2 regions of the Stenotrophomonas sp. YJH_SMC_37 genome follow, and region 2 is predicted to be linked to the other one. Evidence: riboswitches for the same ligand, from Rfam matches in the RefSeq annotation. Region 2 holds a riboswitch; the other holds the start of a gene.
What was found. A riboswitch is a leader RNA that binds a small molecule or an ion and turns the genes downstream of it on or off. The one in region 2 is predicted to bind thiamine pyrophosphate.

Region 1 (15,336 bases), on a different contig from region 2:
TCGGTCAGCACTTCCACGCGCTCGACGATCGAGGTCGGGATCGAGGCCAGATCGGTGTAACCGCCGGAGCTGACGCCCATGCGCTTGCCGTCCAGCAGTACCAGGGTGCGCTGCGGGCCGAGGTTGCGCAGGTCAACGTACTGGCCGCCGACTTCTTCGCCCGAGCTCAGGGCATCGGCGCGGCTGATCGCCGGCGAGCCGGTTGCCGACAGGTTCTGCACGATGTCGGCAACGCTGGTGAAGCCCTGCTTTTCAATGTCGGCGCGCTGCAGCGCGATGACCGGCTGCGCGGTTTCCATGCTCGCCTGGCGGATGCGCGAACCGGTGACCGAAATGCGGTCCAGGTCGGTCGTGCCGCCGGCAGCTGCGTCCTGCGCCGAAGCGAAAGACGGTGCCAAGGCAAGCGCAATGCCGGCCGGCAACAAGCCGAGCCGCACTGCAGGAATACGAACGTTCATCAATCTCTCCAAGGTACGTGTTAGTAGCGTGTTAAAACGCCCCAGCACGTTACGATTGCGTTGCGACGCTGCATTTGCGCGACCCAACCGGAGAGTTTGCAGAATGTGGCGGCAGCAGCCCGCCGTTCTCACGGAAGCGCGAAGCCGACTGCCCGTAACGGGCGCGGAAGGCCCTGGCGAAGCTGCAGCAGTTGTCGAAACCGCTGGCGGCAGCAACTTCGCCCACCATCATGTCGGTATCGCGCAACAGATCGGCCGCCCGTTCCAGGCGCAACCGTGCCGAAAGCGACTGCGGACTTTCCTCGTAGAGGCTCTGGAAGGTCTTGGAGAGATACCAGCTGGAGAAGTTGGTCAGTTCAGCCAGTTCACCGATGCGCACCACGCGGTGGCTGTTGCCTTCCAGGTACAGGCGGGCGCGCTGCATGCGGCCAAACACCTGGCGCTTGCGGCTGCGCGAGCGACCCGGGCAACGCTGCACGTTGTCGGCCAGCCCGCGCTGCAGGCCCGCCAGATGCAGCAGCAGCGGGCGCAATGCCTCCGCCGGCTGGCCACTGGCCAGCGCGTCGCGCCACAGGCGCAGCGCAACACGTGCATCGCCGCGGTTCATGCGACCACGCCCGGCATACAGGCCACAGTCGGCCATCTCGGCCAGCACGCGCAGCGCTTCGACGGTAAGGTTCAGGCCCAGGCACAAACCGTTGCGACCGGCCTGCACCAGCGGCCGCGATTCCTTCTCGAAGGCGATCCACTCGCCCTGGCGCAAACGGAAGCGTCCTTCCTTGGCTTCCACCCAGGAACTGCCGCGCACCTGCATCCACACAGTGAAGCTGCTGCCTGCGGTCTGCAGACTGCCCAGCCGGGCAACGCCCAGGCAGGTCGGCGCGACGTCGTCCAGGGCCTTGTCGAGGGAGATGGTTTGGCCGCGATCGGCCAGCGAGAGTTGACGCATGGGGGCACCACGGATTTGCCTAGTACAGGCCTCCGTTTTGCCCAATCTGGTGGGACCTCGTCAGGAAAGACTGCCGAGATCGCCACGAATTCGTGGCGAGAACCACACGAAAAAATTACGAAGAGAAATTCTTCTTCAAAATCAACATTCTGGAGAAGGCAGGGAACAGCGCCGGGGCTTGCTCGGGCAGCCGCATGATGCCGATGTCAGCGCCGTCACTGACCGCCAGCGCCACGTAGAGATCGCGCCCGTTGGCGCTGGCACTGAGTCCATTGCCCGCGCTGAGCCGCTGCGGATCAAGGCAGCGTTCCGGCACTTCGGTACCGGCCTGGATCAGGACCAGGGTCGTGCCGCACTGCGTGGACGTGCCGAGGTAACCGATGCCACCGTTCCCCACGACGGTCCAGGTGCGATAGCGCCACCGACTCGGCAGGTCTTCAGTGATCTGCTGCACACTGGCCGGTGACAGTGCCGGATCGACCGACCACAGCCCACCAGCGGCGAGGCGCGTGAACAGCACCCGTCCGCTGGCGCGATCAAAACGTGCCTGCGACACCCCATCAATGCTGGCCAGCCGGCGCCAGGGGTGAGAGCTGCGGTCGAACAGGCTCAAGCGCGTGCGCTGGTCGGCATCCCGCTCCACCACCAGCAGCTGGTCATCGCCGGCCCCGTAAAGCGCCTGCAGCGGTTGTTCGGCCGGCACCGGCAGTGGCTGCAGCCGCTCATCACGCGGCGAGATTTCGTAGACCACGGTACGTCCATGGTCATCGCGGCCAACCACCAGCAGGTGCCGGCTGTCGGCGGCCCAGTCCGGTGCCTGCCGGGCCTCCGGCCGCAGGCCTTCGATCAGCCGCAGCGAGTCCGGCCGCTGCATGTCAGCCCACCACAAGGCGAAACTGCCGGAGCGATCGGAGGTGAAGGCCAGCTGGCGGCCATCGGGCGCGGCCATCGGCTGACCATCACGGCCACTGGACGCGAACAGTCGTTCCGCACGTCCTCCCTCGATCGGAACCTTGAACACGCCGAACTGCGCCCGCCGGTGGACAAACGCCAGCACGTTGCCATGCCGGGATACCGCAGGCCACTGCGCATCATCCAGGCCAGCGTCGCGCAGCGTGCGGCGCTCGACGTCGAGGTAGTACAGGCGAACTTCACTGTCCACGCGACGGCCGAACACGATGGTGCGCCCATCCCCCAGCCAGGCCCAGCCTCGCTGCTCGGCCGCTTCATTGGTCAGCTGCTCGGGGGTACCGCCGCCGGCGGGCATCCGCCACAGATCACCCATCTGCGGATTGCGCACGAACACCAGCCACTTACCGTCTGGCGAGTAGCGCGGCGCATAGTCGAAATCATCGGCATCGACGCGGTAATCCAGCTCACGCCATTGGCCACTGGCCAGATCCAGCACGCGGATGCCGCGATGCGCATAGCGTCCGACCATGCTGCCAAACACCAGCCCCCGGCCATCCGGGGTCCAGTCAAAACTGAGCAGCTCGGTGCCGTCGCAGCGGGTTGCCTGGCGCACGGCACCACCTGTGGCACTGGCGATCAGCACCTGGCAGCCGCCTCCGGCGCTGAATCGTGCAAACGCGATCTCGCGCCCATCCGGCGACCAGCTCGGGAAACGGTCGTTGGCACCGGCCGGAGGCGTCAGCAACTGGCGCGCGGGCGCATTGCCCGAGGTCTGCACCTTGATCGCACCGCCGTCCCCCCCGTCGTCGTTGGCCCCTTCGTAGGCCACCTGGGAACCGTCGGGCGAAAGTGTTGGATACGTCTCAAAACCACTGGTCGCGGTGATCAGCCGGTAAGGCCGCTGCGGGCTGCCGATCACGCGAACGCCGTTCTCCACGGCCGCATCAACCGGTGAACTGGCTTCCGGCGGCTGCCGCAACAGCAGCATCGTCAGCACGATCACCGTGCCAAGCATCAATATGCCGATTGCCAACAGTACCTGGCGCCGGACCCGTCGCCACGCCCGGCGAAGCCCCGGCACCGGCACCGTACCGACCGCGGCCCTGCCACCGGCGTCCGCGGGCGGCAACGGAAGATCGGCCAGCTCGCCGCTGTCCACGGCAGCCTCAGGCGCCTCCAGCACCTGCACCGGCACCAGCAGCCGATAACCGCTCTTGGCGATGGTCTCGATATAGGTCTGGCCGTTGTCGTCGTCGTTGGCGAATGCCTTGCGCAGCTGCGTGACGGCCTGGGTCAGCACGTCATTGGTGGGCAGCGTGTCGGGCCACACTTCGGCAAACAGCTCCTCGCGGGTGACCACGCGGCCGGGCTGCCGCAGCAGAACGCGCAGCACACCCAGCGCTTTCGGCGTCAGCCGGCGCGGACGACGCGCACCTTCAACTTCGACCTCTCGCGAGGACAAAGTGACGACGCATTCGCCAACCTGGATACGGTCAGCCTCGGGCGGCTGGATTTCGCTGCTGTTCATTTTCCGGGATACAGTAGGGACGGGCCTGGGCAGGTTTCACCAGCAATACCGCCCCCAACCGGGGACAACAAAAAGCCAGATTCCGCACACAGCATCGGCGCATACCGCAAAAACAATGAAGCGGGCGAATACTAGCCTATGCGGGTTACCTCGCCTATCGCGTGGTCGACATCCAGGCTCTCTCTCGCCGACGCATTCACATAATTTGCTGCACCATTCGCGCCCTGCGGGGCGCGAAATTTTTATCTGGCGTTCATTTTCACACGCGCCGCAGCATGGTCAATCCGACCAGTCGCGAAACCACCAAAGCCACGTACATCACGCCTGAAAACTGCTCCAGCATGACCAGGGCACGCGCCTGCGGATGCAGGGGTACTACGTCGCTCAAGCCAACACCCGAGAGCAAACTGAAGCTCAGATAAAGCAGTTCCATCCAGGTGCGCTGTGCACCGCCGCCGGAGCCCTGGAAACTGCCCGGATACCATTGTTGGCACACGGCAAAAGCAAATGCGAAGGCCCAGGCCAGCAGCGTGAATGTGGCGCCTGCGGCGAACAGTTCATCGCGGGTGACTTTATGGTCCTGGAGCATGTAGGCAATGAGCGCACCGGCCGTATAGAAGTACAGCAGGCTCTCCAGCAGTTGCGCGGTGGTCAGCAGCGCAGTGCGGTCCAGCAGTGCACCGGCCAGCGAGAACACCACCGAGGGAATGGCCAGCAGCAGTGCCAGCCAGGTGCCCAGCGGGCTGCGTTGCACCACCCACAATGCCAGGCCCAGCACCGCCATGCCGAACATGCCCAGCGCCGCGCGGCCCGCAGCGGTGTCATCCAGCGCGGGGTACAGCAGCACCGCGATCAGCTGGGCGCCCAACAGCCAGGCCGAAGGATGACGGCGGGCAATGGCCAGCCAACGGGTGGTGATGGCAACAGGCATGGCGTCCTTTCCCCAGGAAGATGGGCGGAGGATAGCCAGGAGCGGCGTGATGAGCGGTAGTGCCGGCCGCTGGCCGGCACCCCCGCTTCCGCATCACCCCTGGCGGTAGACCTCGGCACCGGCCGCGCGGAACTCCGCCGACTTCTCCTTCATGCCGGCTTCGGCGTAGTCACGCACATCCTGGGTGATCTTCATCGAACAGAAGTGCGGGCCGCACATCGAGCAGAAGTGGGCCAGCTTGTGCGCATCCTTCGGCAGCGTCTCGTCATGGAACTCCTTGGCCTTCTCCGGATCCAGGCCGAGGTGGAACTGGTCTTCCCAGCGGAACTCGAAACGCGCCTTGCTCAGCGCGTTGTCGCGCACCTGCGCGCCCGGATGCCCCTTGGCCAGGTCGGCTGCGTGCGCGGCAATGCGATAGGCCATGATGCCGTCGCGCACATCCTGGCGGTTGGGCAGGCCAAGGTGCTCCTTCGGCGTCACGTAGCAGAGCATCGCCGTGCCGAACCAGCCGATCATCGCCGCACCGATCGCGCTGGTGATGTGGTCGTAGCCCGGCGCGATGTCGGTGGTCAGCGGGCCCAGCGTATAGAACGGCGCCTCGCCGCACTCGCGCAGCTGCTTGTCCATGTTCTCCTTGATCAGCTGCATCGGCACATGGCCGGGGCCTTCGATCATGGTCTGCACATCATGCTTCCAGGCGATCTTCGTCAGCTCACCCAGCGTTTCCAGCTCACCGAACTGCGCGGCGTCGTTGGCATCGGCGATGCAGCCCGGGCGCAGGCCGTCACCCAGCGAGAAGGTCACGTCATAGGCCTTCATGATCTCGCAGATGTCTTCGAAATGCGTGTAGAGGAAATTCTCCTTGTGGTGCGCCAGGCACCACTTGGCCATGATCGAGCCACCACGGCTGACAATGCCGGTCACGCGCTTGGCGGTGAGTGGCACGTAGCGCAGCAGCACGCCAGCGTGGATGGTGAAGTAGTCCACGCCCTGCTCGGCCTGCTCGATCAGCGTGTCGCGGAAGATCTCCCAGGTAAGCGCCTCGGCACGGCCGTCAACCTTCTCCAGCGCCTGGTAGATCGGCACGGTACCGATCGCCACCGGCGAATTGCGGATGATCCACTCGCGGGTTTCGTGGATGTGCTTGCCGGTGGACAGGTCCATCACCGTGTCACCGCCCCAGCGGATCGCCCACACCAGCTTTTCCACTTCCTCGGCAATGCCGGAGGACACGGCACTGTTGCCGATGTTGGCGTTGATCTTGGTCAGGAAGTTGCGGCCGATGATCATCGGCTCGCTTTCCGGATGGTTGATGTTGTTGGGCAGCACCGCGCGGCCGCGTGCGATCTCGTCGCGCACGAATTCGGGTGTGATCACCTTCTGGATTGAAGCACCGAACGACTCGCCCGGGTGCTGCTGCAGCAGGCCGGCATCGCGGATCGCTTCCAGCCGCTGGTTCTCGCGGATGGCGACGAATTCCATTTCCGGCGTGATGATGCCGCGGCGCGCGTAGTGCATCTGGGTGACATTCGCGCCTGCACGTGCACGGCGCGGCAGGCTGCGCGCAGGGAAACGCACGGCGTCGAGTTTCGGATCAAGCTCGCGGTCGCGGCCGAACGACGAACTCAGGCCGTCGAGCTGTTCGGTATCGCCGCGCTCCTCCACCCAGCTGCGGCGCAGTTCCGGCAAACCGGCCGACAGATCGATGCGCACCTCCGGATCGGTGTACGGACCGGACGTGTCGTAGACCGTGACCGGCGCATTCTCTTCGCCGCCGAACAGGGTCGGCGTGCGGGTCAGCGCGATCTCGCGCATCGGCACCAGCAGATCCGGGCGCGAGCCGGCCACGTGTATCTTGCGCGATCCGGGAATGGGCCGGGTCACGGATTCGGAGAGTTGCTGGGCCTGTTGCTGCAGGGCGGAGAGCTGTGCGTTCATCGGGCATCGTCCAGGAAGGTCAGGGACGAAGCGGCGGCGCACTGCGACCCCGCGCGGACGGTCCTTGGGCGGAGTCCGGGCACGGCTGCATTGCAAAGCTTCCCTACGCCGGTATGAGCCGGATCAGGTTCCAAGGGACTGTCTCAACCGTGGCCACATGGCCCGGTACCCCCGCTTCTTGGTGTGCATTAGAGCATAGAACGTGCTGCGGCCCATGGCTGTTCCATCCACGCACGGCGTGGATCCGCTGTTTCTGTATTAACAGAACCGTGACATCGCATTCAGTAACGTGCACGCGCATCCTGCCGCTGCGGCCGGTGTTTCCTCGCCGCCTTCGCGGCCCCTGCCCGGTCTGTGCTGCATGTCGCCGGCCCCTCGCAGCAAGCTCTGCTCGCTCCCCTCAATCCCTTGATCGGAGAAGCCCCTTCATGGTGTTTCGCGTTTCCATTGCACTGGTTCTGCTGCTGGTGCTGCTCGCCGGTGTTGCACCCGGTCCCTTCAATACCGTGGTGCAGAGCATCCTCGGCGAACTCATCCGCGGCATCGGCTGGCTCTACCTGCTGGTCGTGTTCCTGGCCCTGGTATTCCTGATGTACCTGGCCTTCGGCCGCTTCGGCAACCTGCGCATCGGCGGAGAGGACGCCGAACCGGAGTTCTCGCGGGCCAGCTGGATGTCGATGCTGTTCGCTGCCGGCATGGGCATCGGCCTGGTGTTCTGGGGCGCCGCCGAGCCCATTTCGCATTTCAGCAAACCACCGGAAGGGCTTGCTCCGCAGAGCCTGGATGCGGCACGCGCCTCGATGCGCTATGCATTCTTCCACTGGGGCCTGCACCCGTGGGCCATCTACGCGCTGATCGGGCTGGCAATGGCCTGGTTCCAGTTCAACCGCAACGGCCGTGGCCTGGTCAGCGACATGCTGCAGCCGATCATCGGCCGCCACCATCGCGGCTGGATCGGTCGGGTGGTCAACATCGCTGCAGTGGTCGCCACCGCGATCGGTGTCGCGACGACGCTGGGCTTCGGCACCATCCAGATCGCCGCCGGCATCGAGCGCGTGTTCGGCGTGCAGGCTACCGTCCCAGTGCAGATGACCATCATTGCCGTCGCCTTCGTGCTGTATATGGCGTCCACCGCCAGTGGCGTGGAGCGGGGTGTGAAGTGGCTGTCCAATTTCAACCTGGCGTTGGCTGCCCTGCTGGCAGCCATCCTGCTGGTGCTGGGGCCGACCGGCTTCATCTTCGATACGTTCACCACCACGCTGGGCTCCTACCTCAACCAGCTGGTGACGATGAGCCTGCGCATGTCACCGTTCTCCGGCAGCACCTGGGTGGCGGACTGGACAATCTTCTACTGGGCCTGGTGGATCTCGTGGGCACCGTTCGTGGGCTCGTTCATCGCACGCATCTCGCGCGGCCGCAGCGTGCGCGAATTCGTGATCGGTGTAGTGCTCGCGCCGACGCTGCTGGGCTTCTTCTGGTTCGCGGTGTTCGGCGGCACCGCGCTGTGGGCGCAGATCTTCGGCCATGCCGACCTGGTGCAGGCGCTGGGCAATGGCTACGAGACGGTGCTGTTCACGCTGTTCGACAGCATGCCGCTGCCGCTGCTGCTGTCGTGCATCGCACTGGTACTGCTGATGATCTTCTTTGTAACCTCGGCCGACTCGGCGGTACTGGTTCTGGCCAGCATGTCCACTGACGAAGCAGGCGATCCTCCGTTGAAGCGCAAGCTGGCCTGGGGCATCGCCGTGGCGTTGATCGCAGCGGCGTTGCTGCTGGCCGGTGGCCTGGATGCACTGCAGGGCATGATCACGATTGCGGCGTTGCCATTCGCGCTGCTGATGGTGCTGGTGATGGTGTCGCTGTACCGCGTGCTCGACCAGGAGTACACGCGTGAGCGGCGGCAGGCGCAGCGCCAGCGGCACATGATCGATGCGTGGATCGCACGCGAGATGGCGGCGCAGGAGGAAACCCAGGCGGAGGCAGCGCGCGCGCACGATCAGGATTGAGGGGGTTTTGCAGCCTGCGGCTGCACCGCTTTTTTCAAGCAACGGCAACAACAACTTCAAAAGCGGCTCTGGATTTCTGCTGGTTTGGCGGGGAGGGGGCCGATGGCGAGACACGCCGCAAGTACGTCCCTGTAGGCTCGGCCACGGCATCCATGCCGTGGACGGTCCCGCCATCGGCCCCCTCCCCGCCTCCGGCAATTTCCCGGTGACGGCAGTAGATCCACGCCATGCGTGGATCAGGTGTATCGGAAAACAAGAAGGGGTCGGATCCGTTTTCCTTCGGAAAACGGGTCCGACCCCAACCCACAGCGCGCGGCTGTTGCTGTTGCTGTTGCCTTTGCTCTTGATCTTCTTCTTTCTCTTCCTGCGGTGGCGGCCGCAGGAAACTGTCCGTGGCCGGGCGGGTGGGTTGGCTGGGGGCGTGAGCCGCATGGGCCCGAGGCATGCCTCGGGCGGGTTGGGCCGGATGCCCAACCCCGGTCTTGCCGTGTGCGCAGGACAGTGCACACGAGCAAGCGGCGACCGAGCTTACATGGACGTACTTGCAGCGGCCCCCAGACAATCCACCCGCCCGGCCAAACCAAGCATCACTGAAACCCTCACCACCGCAGAGGGGGCTCAGCCCGGTGGCCGGAAAACCTCAATACCCCGCCGCCTGCCCATCCTTGCGGCTCTCCGAAGCACCGTAGTAAACCCCGGTCTCGGGATCACGCATGATCGCTTGGTACCCGCCATACGGGCCATCGGCGAACACGATGCGATGCCCCTTGCGCATCAGCGCGCGCACCGTCTCGTACGGGAAGCCGGTTTCCAGATTCACTTCACCACCGTCGGTCATCGCCGTGGCCTGACCCGTCGGTTCAGTCGAGCCTTCGTGCTGGATGCGCGGCGCATCACCGGCTTCCTGCAGGTTCATGCCGAAGTCCACCAGGTTCATCACGATCTGCGCGTGGCCCTGCGGCTGCATCGCGCCGCCCATCACGCCGAAGCTGGCATACGGCTTGCCGCCCTTGGTGATGAACGCCGGAATGATGGTCTGGAAGGGGCGCTTGCCCGGCGCGTAGCCGTTGGGATGGTTCTCCTGCAGCACGAACATCTCGCCACGATCCTGCAGGATGAAGCCCAGCCCCGGCGGCGCCATGCCGCTGCCCATGCCGCGGTAGTTGGACTGGATCAGCGAGACCATCATGCCGTCGGCGTCGGCCACGGTCATGTAGATCGTGTCGCCCTCCTCCAGCTGCTTCGGCGTGCCCGGCTGCACTTCCTTCAACGCCTTGTCCATCGAGATCAGCGCGCGGCGCTGCGCGGCGTACTCCTTGGAGATCAGCTTCTGCACCGGCGCCGGCTGGAATGCCATGTCGGCGTAGAAGCGTGCACGGTCGGCGAAGGCCAGCTTCTTCGCTTCGACGAACAGGTGCACGTGCTCGGGTGAGCCGAACGGGATCTTCGAGAAATCGTAGCCTTCCAGCACGTTGAGGATCTGAAGCGCGGCAATGCCCTGGCTGTTGGGTGGCAGCTCCCAGACGTCGTAGCCACGGTAGTTGCTGCTGACCGGCTCGACCCATTCACCGTGGTGCTCGGCCATGTCCTGATAGCTCAGGTAGCCACCGTTGGCCTTGAAATAGTCGCCGATGGTGCGGGCGATGTCACCCTTGTAGAAGGCGTCGCGTCCGCCATCGGCGATCTTCTGCAGCGTGCTGGCCAGATTCGGGTTCTTCCACATCTCGCCCTTGCGCGGGGCGTGGCCGTTGATCGTGAACTGCTCCTTGAAGCCCGGGTACTGCGACAGCTTGGGTACCGAGCGGTCCCAGTAGTAGGCGATCACTTCGGCCACCGGGTGGCCCTCGCGGGCGTAGCGGATGGCCGGCGCCAGGTTGTCGGCCATTGGCTTGCGGCCGAAGCGTTCGTGCAGCGCGAACCAACCATCGACCGCGCCGGGCACCGACACCGGCAGCGGGCCGGTGGCCGGAATGTCCTTCAGGCCACGGCGCTGGAACTCGGCCAGGGTGAGCGATTTCGGCGAGCGCCCCGAGCCGTTGTAGCCATAGAGCTTCTGCGTCTTCGGGTCCCAGACGATGGCGAACAGGTCGCCGCCGATGCCGTTGCCGGTGGGCTCCATCAGGCCCAGCGCTGCGTTGGCCGCGATGGCGGCATCCACCGCCGAGCCACCGCCCTTCATCACGTCCAGCGCGATCTGGGTGGCCAGCGGCTGCGAGGTGGCGGCCATCGCATGGGGGGCGATCACCTCCGAACGGGAGGCGAAGGTGTGGCCGGTAATGCGGTCGGCGGCAAAGGACAGCGCGGGCACGGCAGCCAGCACGGCGGCGAGCAGGGAACGGGCAAGGCGTCGGGACACGGTCGAGTTCCGATGGACGGGTGGTTCCCCGATCTTCGCCGCTGCGGCCTTCACGCGGTATCGGACAGACGTCATGGACGTTGATCCTGGGGTGGAAGAATTCAACGGATTCCGCGCAAAAACCACCCAGAAAGGAGTGAATTCGGGTTCACCGAAACACTTTCAGCAGCAACCATCCTTGTGCCGCAAGCGATTGCGCTGGATTCACTGGAAACCGATAAAAAAACCGTCGCGAGGGTTGACACCGCCAAAACGGCTGTGTTTCTCTCGATCACATGTTGCATCACAACACGCCCCTGCGAACCCACATTGAAGCCGCCGACACCGGCGCCGCCTCGCTGCGTTCGATTCTTGTGCTCGTACTTATTACCCAGCCACCAGGTGCGGGACGAGCCAGCGTGTAAGCAACAAACACACCGGAACTCATCAAAACCCGCACCCGCCCCGGTGCGGGTTTTTTCATTTCAGGACCTGGTTTCAGACGCAACCACCATGACCAACGCTCAGTGCAAAGCCCGGCCCCAGACCACCACCACGCCTCGTGGTGGCTGTGCCTGTGCGATGCGCAGCGCCTCCTCCATCGCTTTTCCCTGACCGGCCGGTACGTCACCTCGACGACCGGCCGTTCTTTTTTCTTCCCACCGCAAGGAACCTCCCCCATGAGCACCAACGACCTGCCCCAGACCAAGATCGCCGTCATCGGCTACGGCAGCCAGGGCCGCGCCCACGCACTGAACCTGCGCGAATCCGGCTTCGACGTGGTGGTAGGCCTGCGTCCGGGCGGCCCGACCGAGGTGAAGGCGCAGGCCGATGGCTTCGCCGTCAAGGCGCCTGCCGATGCAGTGAAGGACGCCGACCTGGTCGCCGTGCTGACCCCGGACATGGTGCAGAAGAAGCTGTACGACGACGTGCTGGCACCGAACATGAAGCAGGGTGCGGTGCTGTTGTTCGCGCACGGCCTGAACGTTCATTTCGACATGATCAAGCCGCGCGAGGACCTGGACGTGGTGCTGGTCGCGCCCAAGGGCCCTGGTGCGCTGGTCCGCCGCGAGTATGAAATCGGCCGCGGCGTGCCGTGCATCTGGGCGGTTTACCAGGACAAGAGCGGCAAGGCGGCTGAGTACGCCCTGGCCTATGCAGCCGGCCTCGGCGGCGCCCGCGCCAACCTGATCCAGACCACCTTCAAGGAAGAGACCGAAACTGATCTGTTCGGCGAGCAGGCGGTGCTGTGCGGTGGCGCTTCGGCGCTGGTGCAGGCGGGCTTCGAGACCCTGGTGGAAGCGGGTTACCAGCCGGAAATCGCCTATTACGAAGTGCTGCACGAACTGAAGCTGATCGTGGACCTGTTCTACGAAGGTGGCATCTCGCGCATGCTGGAGTTCATCTCCGAGACCGCGCAGTACGGCGACTACGTCAGCGGCCCGCGTGTGATCGATGCCGGCACCAAGGAACGCATGAAGGAAGTACTGAAGGACATCCAGGACGGCACCTTCACCAAGAACTGGGTGGCCGAGTACGAAGCGGGCCTGCCGAACTACAACAGGTTCAAGCAGGCCGACCTGGAGCACCCGATCGAGAAGGTGGGCAAGGAACTGCGCGCCAAGATGGTCTGGTTGCAAGGACAGGCCGCGTAAACGCGCGGCCCTCCCCCACCCGCTTTGCAAGGTTCCCCCATGAACTCTTCGACACATCGCAGCGCGCCGCCCAACGGCGCGCGCTGGCTGACCCAGGCGCTGGAGGCCGAAGGCGTCGGCACGCTGTTCGGCTATCCAGGTGGCACCATCATGCCGTTCTACGACGCGCTGGTGGATTCGTCGCTGAAGCACATCCTGGTACGCCATGAGCAGGGCGCGGCGCTGGCCGCCAACGGCTTCGCCCGCGCCAGCAACCAGGTCGGCGTCTGCGTGGCCACATCCGGCCCGGGCGCCTCGAACCTGGTCACCGGCATTGCCGATGCGATGCTCGATTCGGTACCGATGGTCTGCATCACCGGCCAGGTCGGCACGCCGCTGCTGGGCACCGACGCCTTCCAGGAACTGGATGTGTTCGGCCTGACGATGCCGATCGTCAAGCACAGCTGGCTGGTGCGCAGCGTCGATGACCTGCCGCGCGTGGTGGCCGATGCGTTCCGCATTGCCCGTGAGGGTCGCCCCGGCCCGGTGCTGATCGACCTGCCCAAGGATGTGCAGTTGGCCGATGCCAGCCATCTGCCGGCGCATGTGCCCAGCAGCGTCGAACCGCCGCCGGCGCCGGCCGAGGCCGCCATCGCCGAGGCCATCGCCGCGCTGGCCGCAGCCGAGAAGCCGGTGGTCTACGCCGGTGGCGGCATCGCGCTGGGCGATGCCGTGCAGGACCTGCGCGACTTCGTCGAGGCCAGTGCCATCCCCACCGTGATGACCCTGCGCGGCCTGGGTGCCCTGCCGGCCAGCCATCCGCAGTCGCTGGGCATGCTGGGCATGCACGGCACTCGCGCGGCCAACATGGCGGTGCAGGAAAGCGACCTGCTGCTGGTGCTGGGGGCGCGTTTCGACGACCGTGCCACCGGCAAGCTGGCCGAGTTCGCCCCGTTCGCCCGTGTGGTCCACATCGATGCGGACGCCTACGAGATCTCCAAGCTGCGCAGCGCCGATGTCGCCGTGCCTGGCAACGTCGGTCACGCCATCCGCGCCCTGCGTGCGGCCTTCCCCTCCCCCAAGGCCCACCAGGAGGCGTGGCGCAAGCGCTGTGCGCAGCATCGCGATCGCTTCGCCGCACGCTACGACGCACCGGGCCAGCACATCTACGCACCGGCGTTGCTGAAGCGCCTGAGCGAGCTGGCCCCGGCCGATGCGGTGATCGCCTGCGATGTCGGCCAGCACCAGATGTGGGTGGCCCAGCACTGCCGCTTCAACCACCCGCGCAACCACCTGACCAGCGGCGCGCTGGGCACCATGGGCTTCGGCCTGCCGGCGGCGATGGGTGCGCAGTTTGCCTGCCCCGACCGCACCGTGGTGCTGGTGTCCGGCGATGGCAGCTTCATGATGAACGTGCAGGAGCTGGCGACCATCGCCCGCTGCCGCCTGCCGGTGAAGATCGTGCTGCTGGACAACAGTTCGCTGGGCATGGTGCGGCAGTGGCAGGAACTGTTTTTCGCCGAGCGTTACAGCGAGATCGATCTGTCCGACAACCCGGACTTCGTGGCATTGGCGCAGGTGTTCGGCATCGCCGCCACCCGCATCGACAACCGCGACGACGTGGAAGGCGGCCTGGCCGCGCTGCTGGCCGAGCCGGGCCCGGCCCTGCTGCATGTGGCCATCGATGCACGCGCCAACGTGTGGCCGCTGGTGCCGCCGAACACCGCCAACAGCACGATGCTGGAAAGCAATCCCGCCCATGCCCGCCAGGAGACCCCCAATGCAATACCGGCTTGACCTGGTGCTGCACCCGGCCGAAGGCGCGCTGCTGCGCGTGATCGGCATGGCCGAACGTCGCGGCTTCGCGCCGCGTGCGATCAGCGGCGCGCCGGTAGCTGCCGACGATGGCCGCTGGCACCTGCAGCTGGTCGTGGATGGCCAGCGCCCGGCGGAAACGCTGTGCCGGCAGATCGAGAAGATCTACGACTGCGTGTCCGTACAGGTCACCGCCGTGGAAGGAGTATCGCCATGAACACCCGTACCGTAGCGACCACGGTGCCGGTACGGAGGCGTCTTCTTCGCCGCCCGTGCCCGCATGCGGCGGTCGCCCGCACCGCGCTGGTGGCCCATGCCGGCCGCTGACACCAGCCAGGAAAGCGATGCCGGCGACGTAAGCGTTGCCGACGTACTGGCGGCGCAGGCCCGACTGCGCCGCTTCCTGCCGCCCACTCCGCTGCACCATGCCGAGCGCTTCGGTACCTGGCTGAAGCTGGAGAACCTGCAGCGCACCGGTTCCTACAAGGTGCGCGGCGCGTTGAACGCGCTGCTGGCCGGCCGCGAGCGCGGCGATACCCGGCCGGTGATCTGCGCCTCGGCCGGCAACCACGCCCAGGGCGTTGCGTGGGCGGCCTATCGCCTGGATGTGCCGGCCATCACTGTGATGCCCCATGGTGCACCCGCCACCAAGATTGCCGGCGTCGCCCACTGGGGCGCCACCGTGCGCCAGCACGGCAACAGCTACGACGAGGCCTACGCCTTCGCGGTCGAACTGGCGCGGCGCCACGGCTACCGCTTCCTGTCCGCGTTCGATGATGCCGACGTGATCGCCGGCCAGGGCACGGTCGGCATCGAACTGGCCGCGCATG
Region 2 (15,336 bases):
CAGAGACGGGTGAACTCGGCAGAGCTGCGGATCGCCTCCGCTATCTGCGCGCGATCGCATCCGGCATAGCCGTGCCGCGCGAACCACGAGCCTGCCGATGTTGTCAGCAGCACCAGTTCCCTGACCTGCATACGGTGGGCCATCTCTTCGGCCGCTGCCAGCAATGCGCGTCCAAGGCCGGTGCCGCGTCGGTCATCAGACACCACCAGGGAGCGGAGCAGCGCCGAGGCGCCGAAAACCTGCAATCCAACGGCGCCCACGGGGACGCCGTCGAGGTCTGCGACGAGAAACACGACCTCGCTGCTTTCCAGATCGGCCACGGGCAACTGCGCCCGCTGCAGAAGGTCTCGGATGCAGGACAGGTCGTCGCGTGTGCCGGCACGAATCACGGGGTCTGGCTTCATCTCAGCACCTGCAGGCCGGTTCGCTTGCCGCGCACTGCTGGTCCGGCGAACCCGCGCAGCAATTGTGCGTCAGGTACTGGATCAAGCCGTTCATCGCATCGAAGTTGGCGCGATAGCAGACATGGCGGCCCTGGCTTTCGCTCTCCACCAGCCCGGCCTGCACCAGCTCCTTCAGGTGGAAGCTGAGCGTGGCTGGGGGCACCTGCAGGGCCGTGGCGATGTCGCCCGCCATGCGCCCTGCCGGGCCAGCCTCCACCAGCAGGCGGAAAGAAGCCAGGCGGGTGGCATGACCGAGCGCGGTGAGGGCGGTGATTGCATTTAACGTTTCCATATTTCTAGAATAATCGAATGAATAAGCCAGTCACAAGCCCTGACCTGCCCAATCTGGTGGAATCGTCATTGCCCCAGCCCAATCATCACAAACTCGCCGCGGCAGATCTGGGGCCGCCACGCATCCTCCTGCTCTACGGCTCGCTGCGGCCGCAGTCCTTCAGCCGCAAGCTGGCGCTCGAAGCCGAGCGATTGCTGCGCCATCTGGGGTGCGAAACCCGCATGTTCGATCCACATGCGCTGCCCATGCTGGACAGCGTGGACACGAGCCACCCTGAAGTGCAGCGATTGCGCGAATGGTCGCAGTGGTCGGAAGGCCAGGTCTGGGTCAGCCCCGAGCGGCATGGCACGGTCACCGGCGTGTTCAAGAACCAGATCGACTGGTTGCCGCTGGAAGATGGCAGCGTGCGGCCCACGCAGGGCAGGACGCTGGCGGTGATGCAGGTGAGCGGCGGCTCGCAGTCGTTCAACACCGTCAACACGTTGCGCGTGCTCGGTCGCTGGATGCGCATGCTGACCATCCCCAACCAGTCATCGGTGGCCAAGGCCTGGCAGGAATTCGATGACGACGGGCGGATGAAACCCTCGCCGTACTACGACCGGGTGGTGGATGTGATGGAAGAGTTGGTGAAGTTCACGCTGCTGACGCGGGGCCGGTCGGACTACCTGGTAGACCGTTACAGCGAGAGGAAGGGCGACGCGCTCGCGGCCGCATTGGCGCAGGCTGCTGGCGCTACCGCCTCCTGAGTTCCGCTACGCAAACGCGCTCTATTTGCTCGCGCGCCGCGCGCCCTTCTCGTCTTCTTCCTTCGCATTCCCACGGCTCTGTGCGAACTCCGGGAAGGTTTTCGCGATCGAATCCTTGTCCGGCAGGATGTAGAACACACCGCCCTTCTCAAACGTGGAGTGCACGATCTGCTCGTAGAACGCAGGCGAAACGTTGATGCAACCGTGGGTGACACGGTTGTCGTCCGGCGAGGGCGATGCCAACCGCTCGGCGCGCTTTTCCTTCGGGCTGCCCGGCGGCAGCGGGTGCATCGAGACTGCGGAATCGTAGTCCACCCACAGCACGCGCCCGGCATCGTCGGACGGGCCGTAACCGCCAATGAAGCGGCCGGCAGGCGTGGTACGGTCGTGGCCGGGAATCGCGCTCAGTGCGAGCTTGGCGACGCCCGGTGCGGAGTGGTCGCCGATCGCCGACCCAAACAGCGCCGGTGCTGCGCCGCGCAGCTTGCCATCACCGCCGAAGACCAGAACCTGCGCCGCCGCCTTGTCCATGACCGCAAACGGATAGCCCTGGTTGTCCTTGCTGGCGACCACCCAGCCGGCCAGCTCGATCACTGTTTCGGACACGCTCTGGTCGGGCGGAAGTTCGTCAACGGCGGCAATGCGTTGTTCAGGCGCTTCCTTGTCCTTGCCCTTGGCGCTGGCTGCGCCGCTGCACGCAACGGCCAGTGCCAACGCCAGTGCGGCATGGAAGACGCGGCGTGCAGGGGAGGAGGAGGTACGAATGGGACGGCTCCTTGCAATGCAATTCTGGGTGGAAGGATGCCAGTGGCCGGCGAAGGCCACTGGTTCCCGATACAGAGGTGGATCAATTCAAAGGGTGAGAGAGCTATCAGCCGCGCGGCTTGCGACCGGCCGGTGCCCTTTCAAGCTGCTGTACGCGGCCTTCGATCTGGTCCAGACGCTGGTTGGCCTGCTGCGCCGACTGGTTGGCGGACTCGGCACTCTGGGCAGCGCCCTGCACCTTTACGTCGAGCTGATCGAGGCGCGAGTTGATGGTTGCGAACTCGTCCTTGTAGGTGGCGCAAGCGCCGAGGCTTACGGTGGCCACGATGGCGACGGTGATGGCGCGTGCTGCGTTGATGTGCTGCTTGGTCAGTTTCATTTCCAACTCCCTCCTTCGTCTGGGGAAGCTGGAATATAGCGGCGTTTGTTCCCGGCGCTAGCCCGTGCTTTCAGCTGGAATTGGAAGACGTGGAAGCGCTGTGAAGACGTTCGATCAACAAAACTTAACAAGCAGGATCACGCGGGCGGACGTGCATCGGCCGGCTTGCCTTGTGCCTGTTCAGAAGCACGTATTCATCAGCATGAAGCGGAGTTCATCGAAGTGCCGTCGGCACCGCCTCGATGCCAGCGCACGCGGGCCGCCACCGGCTGGCGTCCAGCAGCGCCTGATAGAGCAGGGTGGGCTGCTCGACTTCCACGCGTGCACTTGGCTGTTGCACGTGCACGTACTCATGGGCAATCAGGTGCACGAAACGGTCGCCGACATCGGCCTGCATCCAGTCGGCGTCGCACAGCGCTTGCAGTCCACTGACCACGCCTGCTTCGGCGGTCACGCCACCACTGTTGCCGCGGCCCACCAGTACGGTGACCGGGGAAAGCGCCGCAGACGGCAACAAGGTGCCCAGCTGATCGACGGCAGCGGCGACGCGCATGCGGATCGATGGCAATGCTGTCGCGCAGGTTCTCGCTTTCGCAAACAATGCCGGCGTGTCCTGGATGGCCCTGGCCAGCCGCTCCATCGAGCCGATACGGCTGTCGGTGAAGCTGCGCAGAGCGTCTGTGCCAGCATCCAGATAGCTGCGCTGCAGATCGTCGGCACTCGGCTTTCCAGCGCTGGCATCCAGCACATGGAAGAAACGCGTGACATCGTCCGTCTGAATCACGATGCGCGCAGGAGGCTGGCTGCGCTCGGCCGCCTGCAGCATCATCGCAAGGATGATGAGCAGCAGCTCGCGCACCCTACGGCGGGCACGTCCCCGCAACAGCAGTGACGCGGCGGATGTGTGCGGCATGCGGAGTTCCCTGAACGTCGCCCATATTTATATACCAGTCAGTTCAATATTCAGGGTTGATTAGACCCCCTAACGGATAATTCACACCTGTCGATCGCCTCCTCTCTCTTCCCCTCCCGGGAGGCGGCCGACGAAACCAAAATAATTAAAGGTGTGTCCCGATGAACAAGAATTCGCTGCTTGCCCTGGGTCTTCTGGCTGCCCTGCCGTTCGCTGCATCGGCAACCGATGGCCTGTCGTACAACTACGTTGAAGGCGGCTACGTGAACACCGATGCCAAGGGCGGCGACGCCGATGGCTGGAAGGTGAAGGGTTCCGTTGCGGTGCACCCGAACTTCCACGTCTTTGGCGACTACAGCGCCCAGGAAACCGACAAGTTCAAGAATGACGTCGACCAGTGGCGCCTGGGTGTCGGCTACAACTACGGCATCGCACCGAACACCGACCTGGTGGCCCGTGTTGCGTACCAGAAGTACGACGAGAAGCGCGGCCTGGACTTCAACGGTTACTCCACCGAAGTGGGCGTGCGCACCGCGTTCAACCCGTACGTGGAAGGCTACGTGATGGCCGGCTACGAAGATTTCAGCAAGAAGCACGGTTACAACCCGGACGGCGAGTTCTACGGCCGTGTCGGCGCCACCGCCAAGTTCAACCAGAACTGGGGCCTGAGCGGCGAAGTGAAGCTGGCCAAGGCTGGCGACCGCGAGTGGTTCGTGGGCCCGCGCTTCACCTGGTAACAAACGCCTGTCGTTAGTGCGTGTTGTGCTGGCGTGTGACTCTCTCTCTCTCTCCCACACGCCAACCGAAGCCCGGCCTCGCGCCGGGCTTCACTTTTATGGGCCCTGTAGCGCGACAATGCGGCATGGGCGACTCTTCTTCCCTCGCATGCACTGGCACGGCCTACCAGGAGCATCTGGCACCCGCGCCGCTGCGTGGCCACTTTGGACAGCTGTGGCAGAGCCAGCTTCCTGCCGATGCCGATGGGCACGTCACCGTACTGCCTGACGGTTGCGTGGACATTCTCTGGCGCGACGGCGTGCTGTTCGTGGTCGGGCCGGACCGCGTGGCCGCGCACCCGGGGCTGGCACCCGGTGCGCAGGTGCTGGGCGCACGTTTCCGTCCCGGCCAGGCACTGGCCGCGCTGGGCCTGCCCCTGGCCGGGATCATCGGCCAGGCCGTGCCCCTGGCTGACCTGAAGGGCGCGTGGGCGAACAAGGCGGCGGCCTCCATCGGCGACACCGCGCCTGCACAGCGCCTGCAGCGAATGGCGCACTGCCTGCAACAGCATATGGGTGCGGTCGCGCTCGACACCCCCGCCAAGCGCGCACATGCCCTGTTCCAGGCGCTCGCCGCCGGCCACGCCACGCTGGACACGCTCGCGGCGCACGTCGGCCTGAGCCCGCGCAGCCTGCGACGCTTCAGCCAGTCGCAGTTCGGCTACGGCGCCAAGACGCTGGAACGGATCCTGCGGCTGCAACGTTTTCTGCGCCACAGCCGCGCGCTGCCGCAGCACTCCCTGGCGATGCTGGCCGCCGAGGCCGGCTATGCCGACCAGGCCCATCTCAGCCGCGAGGCACGTGAGCTTGCCAGCATGACAGCACGCGAGCTGCGCCTGGAATGGGGCCAATGATGGCCGTTTTGTTCAAGACCACGGTGCTGCATTGATCGATGCTGGGCTCCCAACACGGAGCCACGCCATGAGCCACGCCGCATCCCGCGATGCCGAACGCCGCATCGACAACATCGAATTCAACGTCGCCGACATTGCCCGCAGCAAACGCTTCTACGGCGAGGTGTTCGGTTGGCACTTCACCGACTATGGCCCGGCCTACACCGAATTCGACGATGGCCGCCTGAAGGGCGGCTTCGTGGCCGACGTGCCGGTGCGTGCCCACGGCGGGCCGCTGGTGATCGTGTATTGCGCGGACCTGTCCGACGCGCAGCAGCGCGTAGTCGCTGCCGGTGGCGAGGTGGTGCGGGCGGTGTTCGCATTCCCCGGCGGCCGCCGCTTCCACTTCCGCGACCTGGATGGCTACGAGCTGGCGGTGTGGAGCGATCTGGATTGAGTCTTCGTACCATTGCCGGTGGACGGAACGAGAACCGCTCCGTCCACGGTCAGGCGGTTCCGCTATGATCGCCCGCACATCGCCACACGCGACGCGCCCGCCTCAAGCCCGCAGGAATACCGTGAACACCCAGCCCGCCCAGATCACCGCCGTCAACCACACGCTCGACAATGAGCCGCAGCAGATCACCGCGCCACTGACCCATTCGGCGGCGTTCCTGGTGCTGAAGGTGAAGGATGATGAGGCGTCGATCGCCAGGGCGCGCGAGGTGCTGGCCAGCACCGACGACCTGATCAAGAACACCGCCATCCGCGAGATCGAACGCACCTTCACCTGCAACGTGGCCATCGGCCACCGTGTGTGGCAGCCGCTGGTGGGCACCACGCCGCCGCGCGAGCTGAAGCCGTTCCGCGAGATCAAGGGCGCCACCCACACCGCCGTGTCCACGCCGGGCGACCTGCTGTACCACATCCGGGCGCGCACGATGGACCTGATCGTGGCCTTCGAGCGCAACCTGCTGATGGCCTTCGGGGATGCGGTGGAAGCGGTCGATGACGTGGCTGGCTTCCGCTATTTCGATGGCCGCGACCTGCTCGATTTCGTCGACGGCACCGCCAACCCGGAAGGGCTGTCGCTGCCGGAAGCCACGATCGTGGGTGAGGAAGACCCGGAACATGCCGGCGGAAGCTACGTGGTGGTGCAGAAGTACCTGCACAATCTCGATGCCTGGCGCGCGCAGAAGACCGAGGCGCAGGAGGCGATCATCGGCCGCACCAAGCACGACAACATCGAGCTGGACGATGCACCGGCCGATGCGCAGAAATCGCACAAGACCCTGTGCACCATCGAGGACGCCGACGGCGAGCACGAGATCCTGCGCGACAACATGCCGTTCGCCAACCCGGGCCGCGGCGAATACGGCACCTACTTCATCGGCTACACGCGCCGCCTGTGGGTGATCGAGAAGATGCTCGAGCGCATGTTCATCGGAAATCCCGCACCGCTGCATGACCGCATCCTCGATTTCTCCACCGCCACCACCGGCGTGACCTTCTTCGCGCCCTCGCGCAAAGTGCTGGCCGATCTGGGCGATTGATCGCGCCGGGCAGCGGCGACGGCCATCTGCCTGTCATCTACCGCCCCGACCATCAGCCGTTGGATGAGAGCGCAGGGGCGGGCGATCGCGATGGCAAGGAACACAACCGGCGCACGCCGCTGGTGGCGGCCGCTGGCCGCGGTGTTCGGTGCGCTGGCACTGGGGAGCGCCGCGGTGTCCGCGCAGGACGCCCCTGCGCATTGGATGGCCTACGCCGCTGCGGTCGGTGGCCAGCTGCAGCAGCGCCTGCAGCAGGAGCAGGACCCGCAGGCGCAGCGCGTGCTGGAATGGCTGCAGGCACATCCGGACGCACCGACGCCGCTGCCGGTGAGCGTGTGGATCGCGGCGGATGGCCGCATCTCGAAGCTGGAATTCGACAGCCTGGGCGATGCCCAGGTCGACGCCGACCTGCGCGCGACGCTGCAGGGCGCGCCGTTGCAGGCAGCCCCGCCGGCCGACATGCGCCAGCCGCTGCGGCTGGGGCTGGTGCTGGTGCTGGAGCCGAAGTAGATCCACGCCATGCGTGGATGTGGTGGGTAGATGCCGACCTTGGTCGGCAGGCGCGCGCCAACCCGGGTTGGCGACTACCGGTAGCCCGCCACGCATGGCCTGGCTCTACTGCGTTGCCACCTGTGGCTCGCGCGCGGCGGCGCTCCATGCGCGCAGGCCGAACACGGCCAGGCCGAGGAAGAACACGTACAGCGCGGCGGTCACGTGCAGCGACTTGAACAGGTACGCGCCCACGTAGACCACGTCCACCGCGATCCACACCCACCAGCAGGCCACGTGGCGGCGCGCCTGCCACCACTGCCCGACCAGGCTCAGGCCGGTCAGCAGCGCGTCCAACCACGGCAGGGCGGCATCAGTGAAGCTGTGCATGGCTGCACCCAGCGCCACGCCACCACACAGGCCGATGGCCAGGTCACGCAGCAGCGTGCCGCGTGCCAGCGGCACGATGCGGATGCTGCCCTCATCGGCGGCATGCTGCCGCCAGTTGAGCCAGCCGTAGACCAGGAAGCCACCGAAGGCGACCTGCAGCAGGGTGTCCGAGTACAGCTTGGCCTCGGCGAATACCAGCCCGTACAGCGTCACCGACAGCAGGCCCACCGGCCACGCCACCAGCCGGCGCCGGGCCATCAGCCAGACGCCAAGGATGCTGCACAGTGCGGCGGTCCACTCGAGCATCACGCCGCTCACAGCGCGAACGTCACCGACAGGCGGGCCTGTCGCGGTGCGCCGGGGAACAGGTAGTAGTCACCGCCGCTGCTGCCGGTATCGCGCCAGTAGAAGCGGTTGAACACGTTGTCCACCGACAGGTTCCAGGTCACCGCACGCTCGTGCAGGCGATGCTGGAAGCGCAGACCAGCGTCGAACACCGAGTAGTCCGGTGCGCGCACGCCGCCGTCGGCACGTGCGACGTTGGCACCGGCATAACGCCAGCCGCCAGTGACATCCAGGCCCTGCACGAACGGCAGCGCATAGGCCACATGCACGCTGGCCCGCACCTTCGGCACATTCACCAGCTGATGGCCTTCATAAGCCGGCGTGCCGGTGTCGCGCGCACGCGCCTGCAGCACGCTGGCACTGGCCACGATCTGCAATGCGTCGGTCAGCTGGCCGTTGGCGGTCAGCTCCAGGCCGGTGTGGGTCTGGGTGCCTTCCTCGACGAAGGTGTAGCCCACGTCGCTGTTGTCCGGCCTGGCGTACTGGTACGGCTGCGAAATGCGGAACACGGCCGCACCCAGGGTCAACGCCTCGACCGGCACGTACTTCACGCCCACTTCCAGCTGGCGCGACTGCACCGACGGCAGGAAGGTGTCGGCATTGCTGGTCCAGAACGGCGCTTCCTGGCCAAGCGAAATGCCGCGCACGTAACTGGCATAGGCGTTGAGCTGGTCGGTGGCCTTCCACACCAGCGCGGTCTGCGGCAGGAAGCGTGACAGGCGGCTGTGGCGCTGCGGGGTGCCGCGCTTGTCGTAGGAGCGCTCATCGAGGCGCACGAAGCGGCCACCGGCCAGCCACTGCCAGTCGTCACCGAAGCTCATCCGGTCCAGCGCGAAGAAGGCGGTCTGGCGGCTGTCCAGGCGACGTGCGGACGGGCCAGGCATCTTCGGCGACGGCGCGAATACCGGCACCGGTGCTTCGTGGATGTTGGTGGTGCCGACGTACTCGTTGACGCTCGGGCGCCTGTCCACGGTGCGGCGGAAGTAGTCGGCGCCGAGGGTCAGCTCATGGCCGACGCTGCCGGTCTCGAAACGGCCACGCAGCTCGGCACGGGCCTGCTGGTTGCGGCGGGTATCGTCCGGGCTGCGGTAGTCGTAGACGTCGTAGTCGCCGTTGGGCGCGAAGTAGTTGCCCGGCACGCTGCCATCGGCGCATTGCACGGCGTAGTAGCAACCGTAGGCGAAGGCGACGTTGTCATCGATCACCGACCGGCTGTGGCCGACCGAGACGCGCGACTGCCAGGCCTCGTTGAAGTCGTAGGTGTGCAGGGCGGTGATGTTGGTGCTGGCGATATCCACTGGACGCTGCCACGGCTGGTAGCCGAGCAGGTGCTCGCGGTCGACGCCGCGCGGCAGGTCGCGTGCGCCCAGCAGCTGGTAACCGGACACCGAACGCTGCGAACTGGTCTGGTAATTGGCGTCCACCTCCAGCTTGCCGCGTTCGCCGATCAGCCAGTCGGCCGCCAGCGAGTAGAAATTGCGGCGGCCATCGGCGTGCTCGACATAGGAATTGCTGGAATCCCACGCGGCATTCAGGCGCAGGCCGAAGCGCGGGGTGATCCAGTGGCCGACATCGACGGCGACGTAGCGCGAGCCTTCCGAATCGGTGCCGAGCGTGGCGGTGCGCACTTCGGCCGGGCGCTTGCCGATGTAGTTGATGATGCCACCCGGTGCCATCACGCCTGCGGCCAGGCCGGCTTCACCCTTGAGGATCTCAACCGACTGCACGTTCTCCAGCGCCAGGCGCTGTTCGCCGGCGATGGACAGGCCGTTGAAGCGGTAGCCGGTGGCGGCGTCCAGCGCGAAGCCACGGATGGCGATGTTCTGGTAGTAGCCCACAGGTGCATACGCATCACCCAGCGAGGCATCGTTGCTGGCAAGCTCGGACAGCGAACGTACCTGGCGACGGTCGAGATAGTCGCGCTCGAGCACGTTCACCGACGCCGGCGTGTCCTTCCACGAACCGCCGCCGAAGGCATTCACGCGCGAGGTATCGGCCTTCGGTTTGCCGGCCTGCACGCGCACCGCTGCCAGTTCGGTCGGCGAGCGCTCGGCGCCGGTGGCAGCCGCATCGGGGGACGCCTCGGCCTCGCTGGCGTGCAGCGGCAGCGCGGCGCAGAGGGCGAGGGAGAGCAGGGTGGGGCGCAGGCAGCGGTTCATTCGATTCGTCTTCGGACAACAAGGGAGACGAAGCGACGGCGCGCAGGTGCACCTGCCCATGACGGGGGTGTGGCTGCGGCTCAAAGCTCCCTACGCCGGTGCAAACCGGATCAGGTTCCAAGGGACTCTCTCAGCCTAGCAGATCCAGGCACCCCCGCTTCAGGTGACCATTTCACTACAAATGGTACGGATTTGCGAGCCGGCGCCCTTCAGGCTGCCGCGTGCAGGGCCTGCAGCAATGCCTGTCCCGGCGCGCTGTGGAACCACGCCGGGTGCCCCAGCATGAAGGGCTGCCACGCCACGTCGGCATTCGCGGTCGAGCCGGTGACACCTTCGAAGTACTCCACTTCGGACAGTGCGAAGTCGAAATGGACCATCGGCAGCAGGTCGGCCAGCAGGTGCACGCGTGCCGCCGACAGCGGCAGTACCTGGCGGTAGCCGTCGAGCAGGGCCAGCGCGATATCGATGCGCACCGCCTCCATGCCGCGCTCCAGCTCCAGCCACGCCACCGCGTTGCGCTCGATCGCGGTGGCGAGGTCGAACAGTGCGCTGGTGGGCGAGGCCAGGCCGAAATCCAGCACGGTGCTGATCTGCCCATCGCGCCACAGCAGGTTGGAAACATGCCAGTCGTTGTGGGCCCACAGCCGCGGCTCGTCGCGCAGGCGCTTGGCCAGGCCGGCATGCCACGGCAGCACGTCACGCTGCAGCTGCGCTTCCCACGGAATGCGCGCGAGATAGCGGGCCAGCGCGGGGCGCTCGTGCAGCCCTGCCTTGATGGCCGCGATCGGATCGTCGGCGCGGATCAGATCGTCGCGCGCGACCAGCACATGGGTGCTGCGCTGGGGCGCGTGGTAGCTGGCGGCGGCACGGTGCAGCTGTGCGAGTGCGCGTCCGGCTTCACGGGCCTGCGCGATATCGGTCAGCAGCGACCACGACACCGCGTCGCGATACAGGTCCTCACCGACGCCAACCGCATGCAGCTCGAAGGTCCATTCGCCATGCTCGACGGCAGTGTGGCCATCGGTGGCCGGCAGCACCTGTACTACCGGCACGCCGGCGGCGGCGAGATGGGCGATGAAGTGGTGTTCTTCTTCCAGGCAGGCCGCGCTGCGCACGCTGTGGTGGTGGCGCTTGATGAACACCGCGCCGTCCCTGCCATTGACGATGGCGGCGGCCGACAGTGGCCGCGGGCTGTGCCAGCGCGGTTGGCTCTGCTCGTCCAGCTGAGGGTAGCGCTGGCGCAGCCACGCAATGTCCGCCGCGCTGATCGGTGGCCAGTCGGCAGCAACCTCGTCGTTGTTGAGGCCCTGCACGCGGTGGGAGGAAGAAGTCATGCCGCAGCCCCGGTGGGGAAAGTCGCATCCAAGGCTGCGCATTCAACGCCATGCACGTGGCCAACGCAAACGGGCGGGTCATCGACCCGCCCGTCCGTGCATCGGCACGGGAGATGCCGTGCCGCTTACCAGCCGCGATGGCGACCGCGGTCGTGGTAGTAGCGGTTGTCGTAGTAGCGCTCGCGCTGCCAGCGACGGTTGTCACCGCGGTCGTAGTAGCCGCTGCGGTAATAGCCACGGTCGTAACGACGATCGTAGCGGTCGTCATAGCGGCGGTTGTCGTAGTAACGACGGTCGCGGCGGTCGGAGGTGGTCAGGTTGCCGATCGCGCCGCCGGCCACGGCGCCGCCCACGGTGGCGGCAGGATCACCGTTGGAGAGCAGGTTGCCGGCCACGCCACCGACCACGGCGCCGACCAGGGTGCGCTTGTCCTTCCTCGACATCGCGCTGGCATCGCTGACCACGGCCACACTGGCCACCAATGCCAGAGCCATCGCCAGACCACGGAAGCTGAGTGCGGAAGTACTGAGCATGTTCGTTCTCCTGTGAGGTGCATGCCACGCTGGGCAGGGAGGGCGCGGGGCGCCCCGGCTGCCGTGGTGTCCACGCTGGCGTTCCAACATTGCCGGAACATTGCCTGGTCCACCGTGCGGCTTGCGCATTCATCTAGCGGCAGGCGGCATGAAGCAAGGCTGAAAGCGGCCCCGGCCGCTCAGCTGGCAGAAAGGGAAAAGGCCACGCGGACGTGGCCCTCCCTTCTCTCCCAAGGCGCTGCGGGCTTAGACGCCCATCGCCTTCTGTGCCTGCCGGGCCTGCTCCTGCTGGGCATCCTGCTGCTGGTGCAGCACGTTTGGGGCGCCCTGCACGGCACCACTGCTGAGCGCCAGGCTCTGCTCGCTGGCGGCACGGGTCTCCACCGCCACGCGGCTGGCCGCCGGGTCACCGATCGTGCCCTGCACGGCGAACAGGCGCTCACCGTTCGGGCTCGGCACCACTGTGTCGATGCGTTGCAGGCCGGCGGCATGCGCCTCCTTGGTCAGGGCCGCGGCGGCGCTTTCCAGCGCGTGGCGATCCTTGAAGGTACCTGCCGGCAGCCGCTCCAGGCCCTCGGTGGCCTGCAGGTACATCGGATTGCGTGGGTGCCGCTCGTCGTTCAGCAAGGGTCGTTCGCGTGCTTCCTTGATCGCTTCCAGCGTCTTCGGACCGACGATGCCGTCGACGACCAGGCCGTTGTCCTTCTGCAGCTGGCGCACTGCCGCGTCGGTGTTGCGGCCGAAGCGGCCATCCTCGGCCAGTGGCTTGCCGTCGGCGCCGACGTAGCCCAGGTGGCCCAGCTGCTCCTGCACCTTGCGCACGCCCTCGCTGTGTGCGCCCTGCTTGTACAGTTCGGCGTGCGGCGTGGCGGCCGCCTTGTGCTCGGCGTTGGCCTTGCCCTGGGTCTGCTCGTGCGATTGGGTACGGTTTTCCAGCAGGTCACGGGCCTTGGACAATGGATCGGACGCGAACAGCTTCCAGTGCGGGTGGTCCTTCACCTGCTTGAGGTAGTCCTCCACCGGCATGGTGTGCACGCCCTTGCTGCCGGTGGACTGGCTGATCAGCAGCTTGTCGGTGTTCGGGTCGCGCACCACCATCACGATGTGGTCGATGCCGTTCCAGTGTTCATGGCGGGTCCTGGCCGTATCCAGGCCGATGATCATGCCTTCCTTCAGCGCACCGGGCTTGAGGATCGCGTCGCGGTCAAGCAGCACGCCGGACTGGTCGAATGCCTTGCGCACGATGCCGCCGGAACCCAGGTTGCCCAGGTCGATGCGATCGGCCTTGCTGAACACCGCATGCCCGGCCTTCTGGTTGATCTCGTCCATGGTCCGGTTCTGCAGCGTGCCGACCCAGCCGGAGCAATCGATGTAACCCTGGTCCACGTTCTTGCCGGTCTTGCCCGGTACGTACAGCGCGTGGCCCGGAATGTTGATGGCGTACTTCACATCGTCGTACTTCACGCCGGCCTCGTAGGCGGCCTGCAGTTCGATGCCCGGTTTCGGCGCGGCAGCGGCTGTTGCGGTTGCCGCCAGCGTGGCAGCACCGGCCGCCACGGCTGCGCTGGCCTGTGCAGGCGCGGCCGGGGCCTGGCCCTGTGCCACCGCCTGCGGTTCGATGTTCTTTTCCGGGATGCTGATCGCTGCGTACTTGTGGATGTAGTAGCTGGAGAAGGCCCGTGCCAGGTCGCCATCGTTCATGCCGCGCATTTCGGCCAGGCTGTGGCCGGTCAGCGCCTTCGCGTCCGACCCGATCTGGTTCAGCACGTTGCGGCGCATGTTGATCTCGTCGCCGTGGCTGTTGCGGACCACGCCGAAGGTGCCGGTGGCAATGGCGGTCTGCACCGAGCCATAGCCGGCACTGCCCTGCTGGTGGGCCAGGTACAGGTCCAGCCCGGTCGGCGTACTGCCGCCGGACAGGTACGGGTGGCCGGTGCGCTCGTTGCGGCGTGCCATCGAGTCCAGGTTGTCCTGGTACATCTGCGCGGCCGCTTCGGTGTTGCGGGTGGGGTCGAACTCGTGGCCGGTCAGGTGGTACTGGCGTGCGGACCCGGGCACGAACTGGAACAGGCCCTTGGCGCCGGATGACGCGTTGTGGGCGCGCTCGTTGAACGTGCCACCGGTCTCGATGTACGCGAAGCGCATGAAGTCGTCGACCGGAATGCTCTTCTGCCTGGCGACCTGCTCGACGATGTCCAGGACTTCCTTTCTGCTGTAGTCATGCTGTGCCATGACGTTTTTCCTCGGGGTTGATGGAGCGGCGCATGCCGCGAATCGCCAACCGGACTCATCCGTGAGTCAAGAACATGTCGGTCAACAGGGGACCCGCGCGTGGCGGGTGCTTTCAGCGCGCGAGGTACTGCTGGGTCGCGCTGTCGAAGGTGTAGTGCACGGTGTCGCCGGCACCCAGGGTGCGGGTCCTGCCGGGGCCTTCGAGGGTGGTGCCCTTGAAGGTCACGGTCAGTCGCGGCAGGCCGTTGCCGTCGGCAGCGAAGGCCAGTTCGCCGTCGCTGCCGGTGCAGGGCATCACGTTGCCTTCGTCGCAGGCGGCGCTGTTGTCCTCGCCCGTACGCACCGAACCGACATAGCGCCAGACCTTGCTGTCCACGTCGTCTTCGCTGCGCTTGGGGTTGAACAGCAGCAGTGCATAGCCGGTGCTGCTGATGCCGCGGTCGAAGCTGCTGGTCGGCACCGCCAGCAACAGGCGACCGTCGGCGGTTCGATGTTCAAGCAGCTTGCGCCGGGTATCGATATCGTCGGCCTTGTCGTAAGCGCCCAGTGCGCCGATGGTCCATTCCTGGCCACGGAACTTCCAGGGCTTGTTCGCGTCGCTGCCGGCCAGCACGAAGGTGGCCTCGGCGAGGTTGGCGCGGTCATCCGGGCCGGCCGGCGACTGCTCGCCCGGCTTGCCGTAGTGCTCGCGGGTATCCCAGGAGAAACCCGTGTAATACGTGGTGCCGTCGAGGGTGAAGGTATGGCCGAACCAGAAGGTCGCCACGCTGCCGTTCTGGACCTCATAGGAGGTCGCGCCATCGCCATCCACTTGATAGGTGAAATACATCACGGTCGGCGCGTCGGGCGGGGTAACGGCGGTGTCGGGAGAGGTGTTCTGCATCGTGGCAACATCCTGTCGGGGCGCATTGGCAGCCTGCGCAGGGGCGCCGGGCTGGGAGGACGAGGGGACCGGATCGGCGGCGCTGCAGGCGGCAGCGGAAAGAGAGACGAGCAGGCACGCCGCGAATGCGCGCAGAGGCCGCAACGGCAGGGTCCAGCGTAGCTTGGGGGGATGTTGCATGCGCCTCTCCATGGTCAGCGTTGCCGGGCCAGACGGCCGGCAGGGAACCGCGCCACGTCCACCAGGGACGGGAGCGAGGACATGAGCCGGT

Region 1: another riboswitch for thiamine pyrophosphate. It lies ahead of thiC (phosphomethylpyrimidine synthase ThiC); the one in region 2 lies ahead of AC5P8J_RS10850 (TonB-dependent receptor).

The regions. Positions count from the first base shown of each region.
Region 1 covers NZ_JCAFTG010000005.1:188,427-203,762, forward strand. Annotated here, with positions in the region: gene AC5P8J_RS09715 (TonB-dependent receptor domain-containing protein) at 1-458, opposite strand, end outside; gene AC5P8J_RS09720 (helix-turn-helix transcriptional regulator) at 508-1,407, opposite strand; gene AC5P8J_RS09725 (winged helix-turn-helix domain-containing protein) at 1,523-3,847, opposite strand; gene AC5P8J_RS09730 (ion channel) at 4,107-4,778, opposite strand; gene thiC (phosphomethylpyrimidine synthase ThiC) at 4,872-6,716, opposite strand; TPP riboswitch at 6,799-6,899, opposite strand; gene AC5P8J_RS09740 (BCCT family transporter) at 7,145-8,722, shown strand; gene ggt (gamma-glutamyltransferase) at 9,363-11,078, opposite strand; gene ilvC (ketol-acid reductoisomerase) at 11,738-12,712, shown strand; gene ilvG (acetolactate synthase 2 catalytic subunit) at 12,752-14,488, shown strand; gene AC5P8J_RS09760 (ACT domain-containing protein) at 14,472-14,723, shown strand; gene AC5P8J_RS09765 (threonine dehydratase) at 14,820-15,336, shown strand, end outside.
Region 2 covers NZ_JCAFTG010000006.1:158,238-173,573, reverse strand. Annotated here, with positions in the region: partial or broken gene arsN2 (arsenic resistance N-acetyltransferase ArsN2) at 1-404, opposite strand, end outside; gene AC5P8J_RS10905 (ArsR/SmtB family transcription factor) at 406-735, opposite strand; gene arsH (arsenical resistance protein ArsH) at 753-1,481, shown strand; gene AC5P8J_RS10895 (L,D-transpeptidase) at 1,503-2,195, opposite strand; gene AC5P8J_RS10890 (hypothetical protein) at 2,353-2,625, opposite strand; partial or broken gene AC5P8J_RS10885 (DUF2268 domain-containing putative Zn-dependent protease) at 2,900-3,484, opposite strand; gene AC5P8J_RS10880 (OmpO family porin) at 3,700-4,275, shown strand; gene AC5P8J_RS10875 (helix-turn-helix transcriptional regulator) at 4,401-5,168, shown strand; gene AC5P8J_RS10870 (VOC family protein) at 5,236-5,604, shown strand; gene AC5P8J_RS10865 (Dyp-type peroxidase) at 5,726-6,700, shown strand; gene AC5P8J_RS10860 (TonB C-terminal domain-containing protein) at 6,785-7,210, shown strand; gene pnuC (nicotinamide riboside transporter PnuC) at 7,316-7,885, opposite strand; gene AC5P8J_RS10850 (TonB-dependent receptor) at 7,894-10,083, opposite strand; TPP riboswitch at 10,154-10,249, opposite strand; gene AC5P8J_RS10845 (phosphotransferase enzyme family protein) at 10,293-11,417, opposite strand; gene AC5P8J_RS10840 (glycine zipper 2TM domain-containing protein) at 11,543-11,950, opposite strand; gene AC5P8J_RS10835 (XVIPCD domain-containing protein) at 12,197-14,182, opposite strand; gene AC5P8J_RS10830 (hypothetical protein) at 14,295-15,065, opposite strand.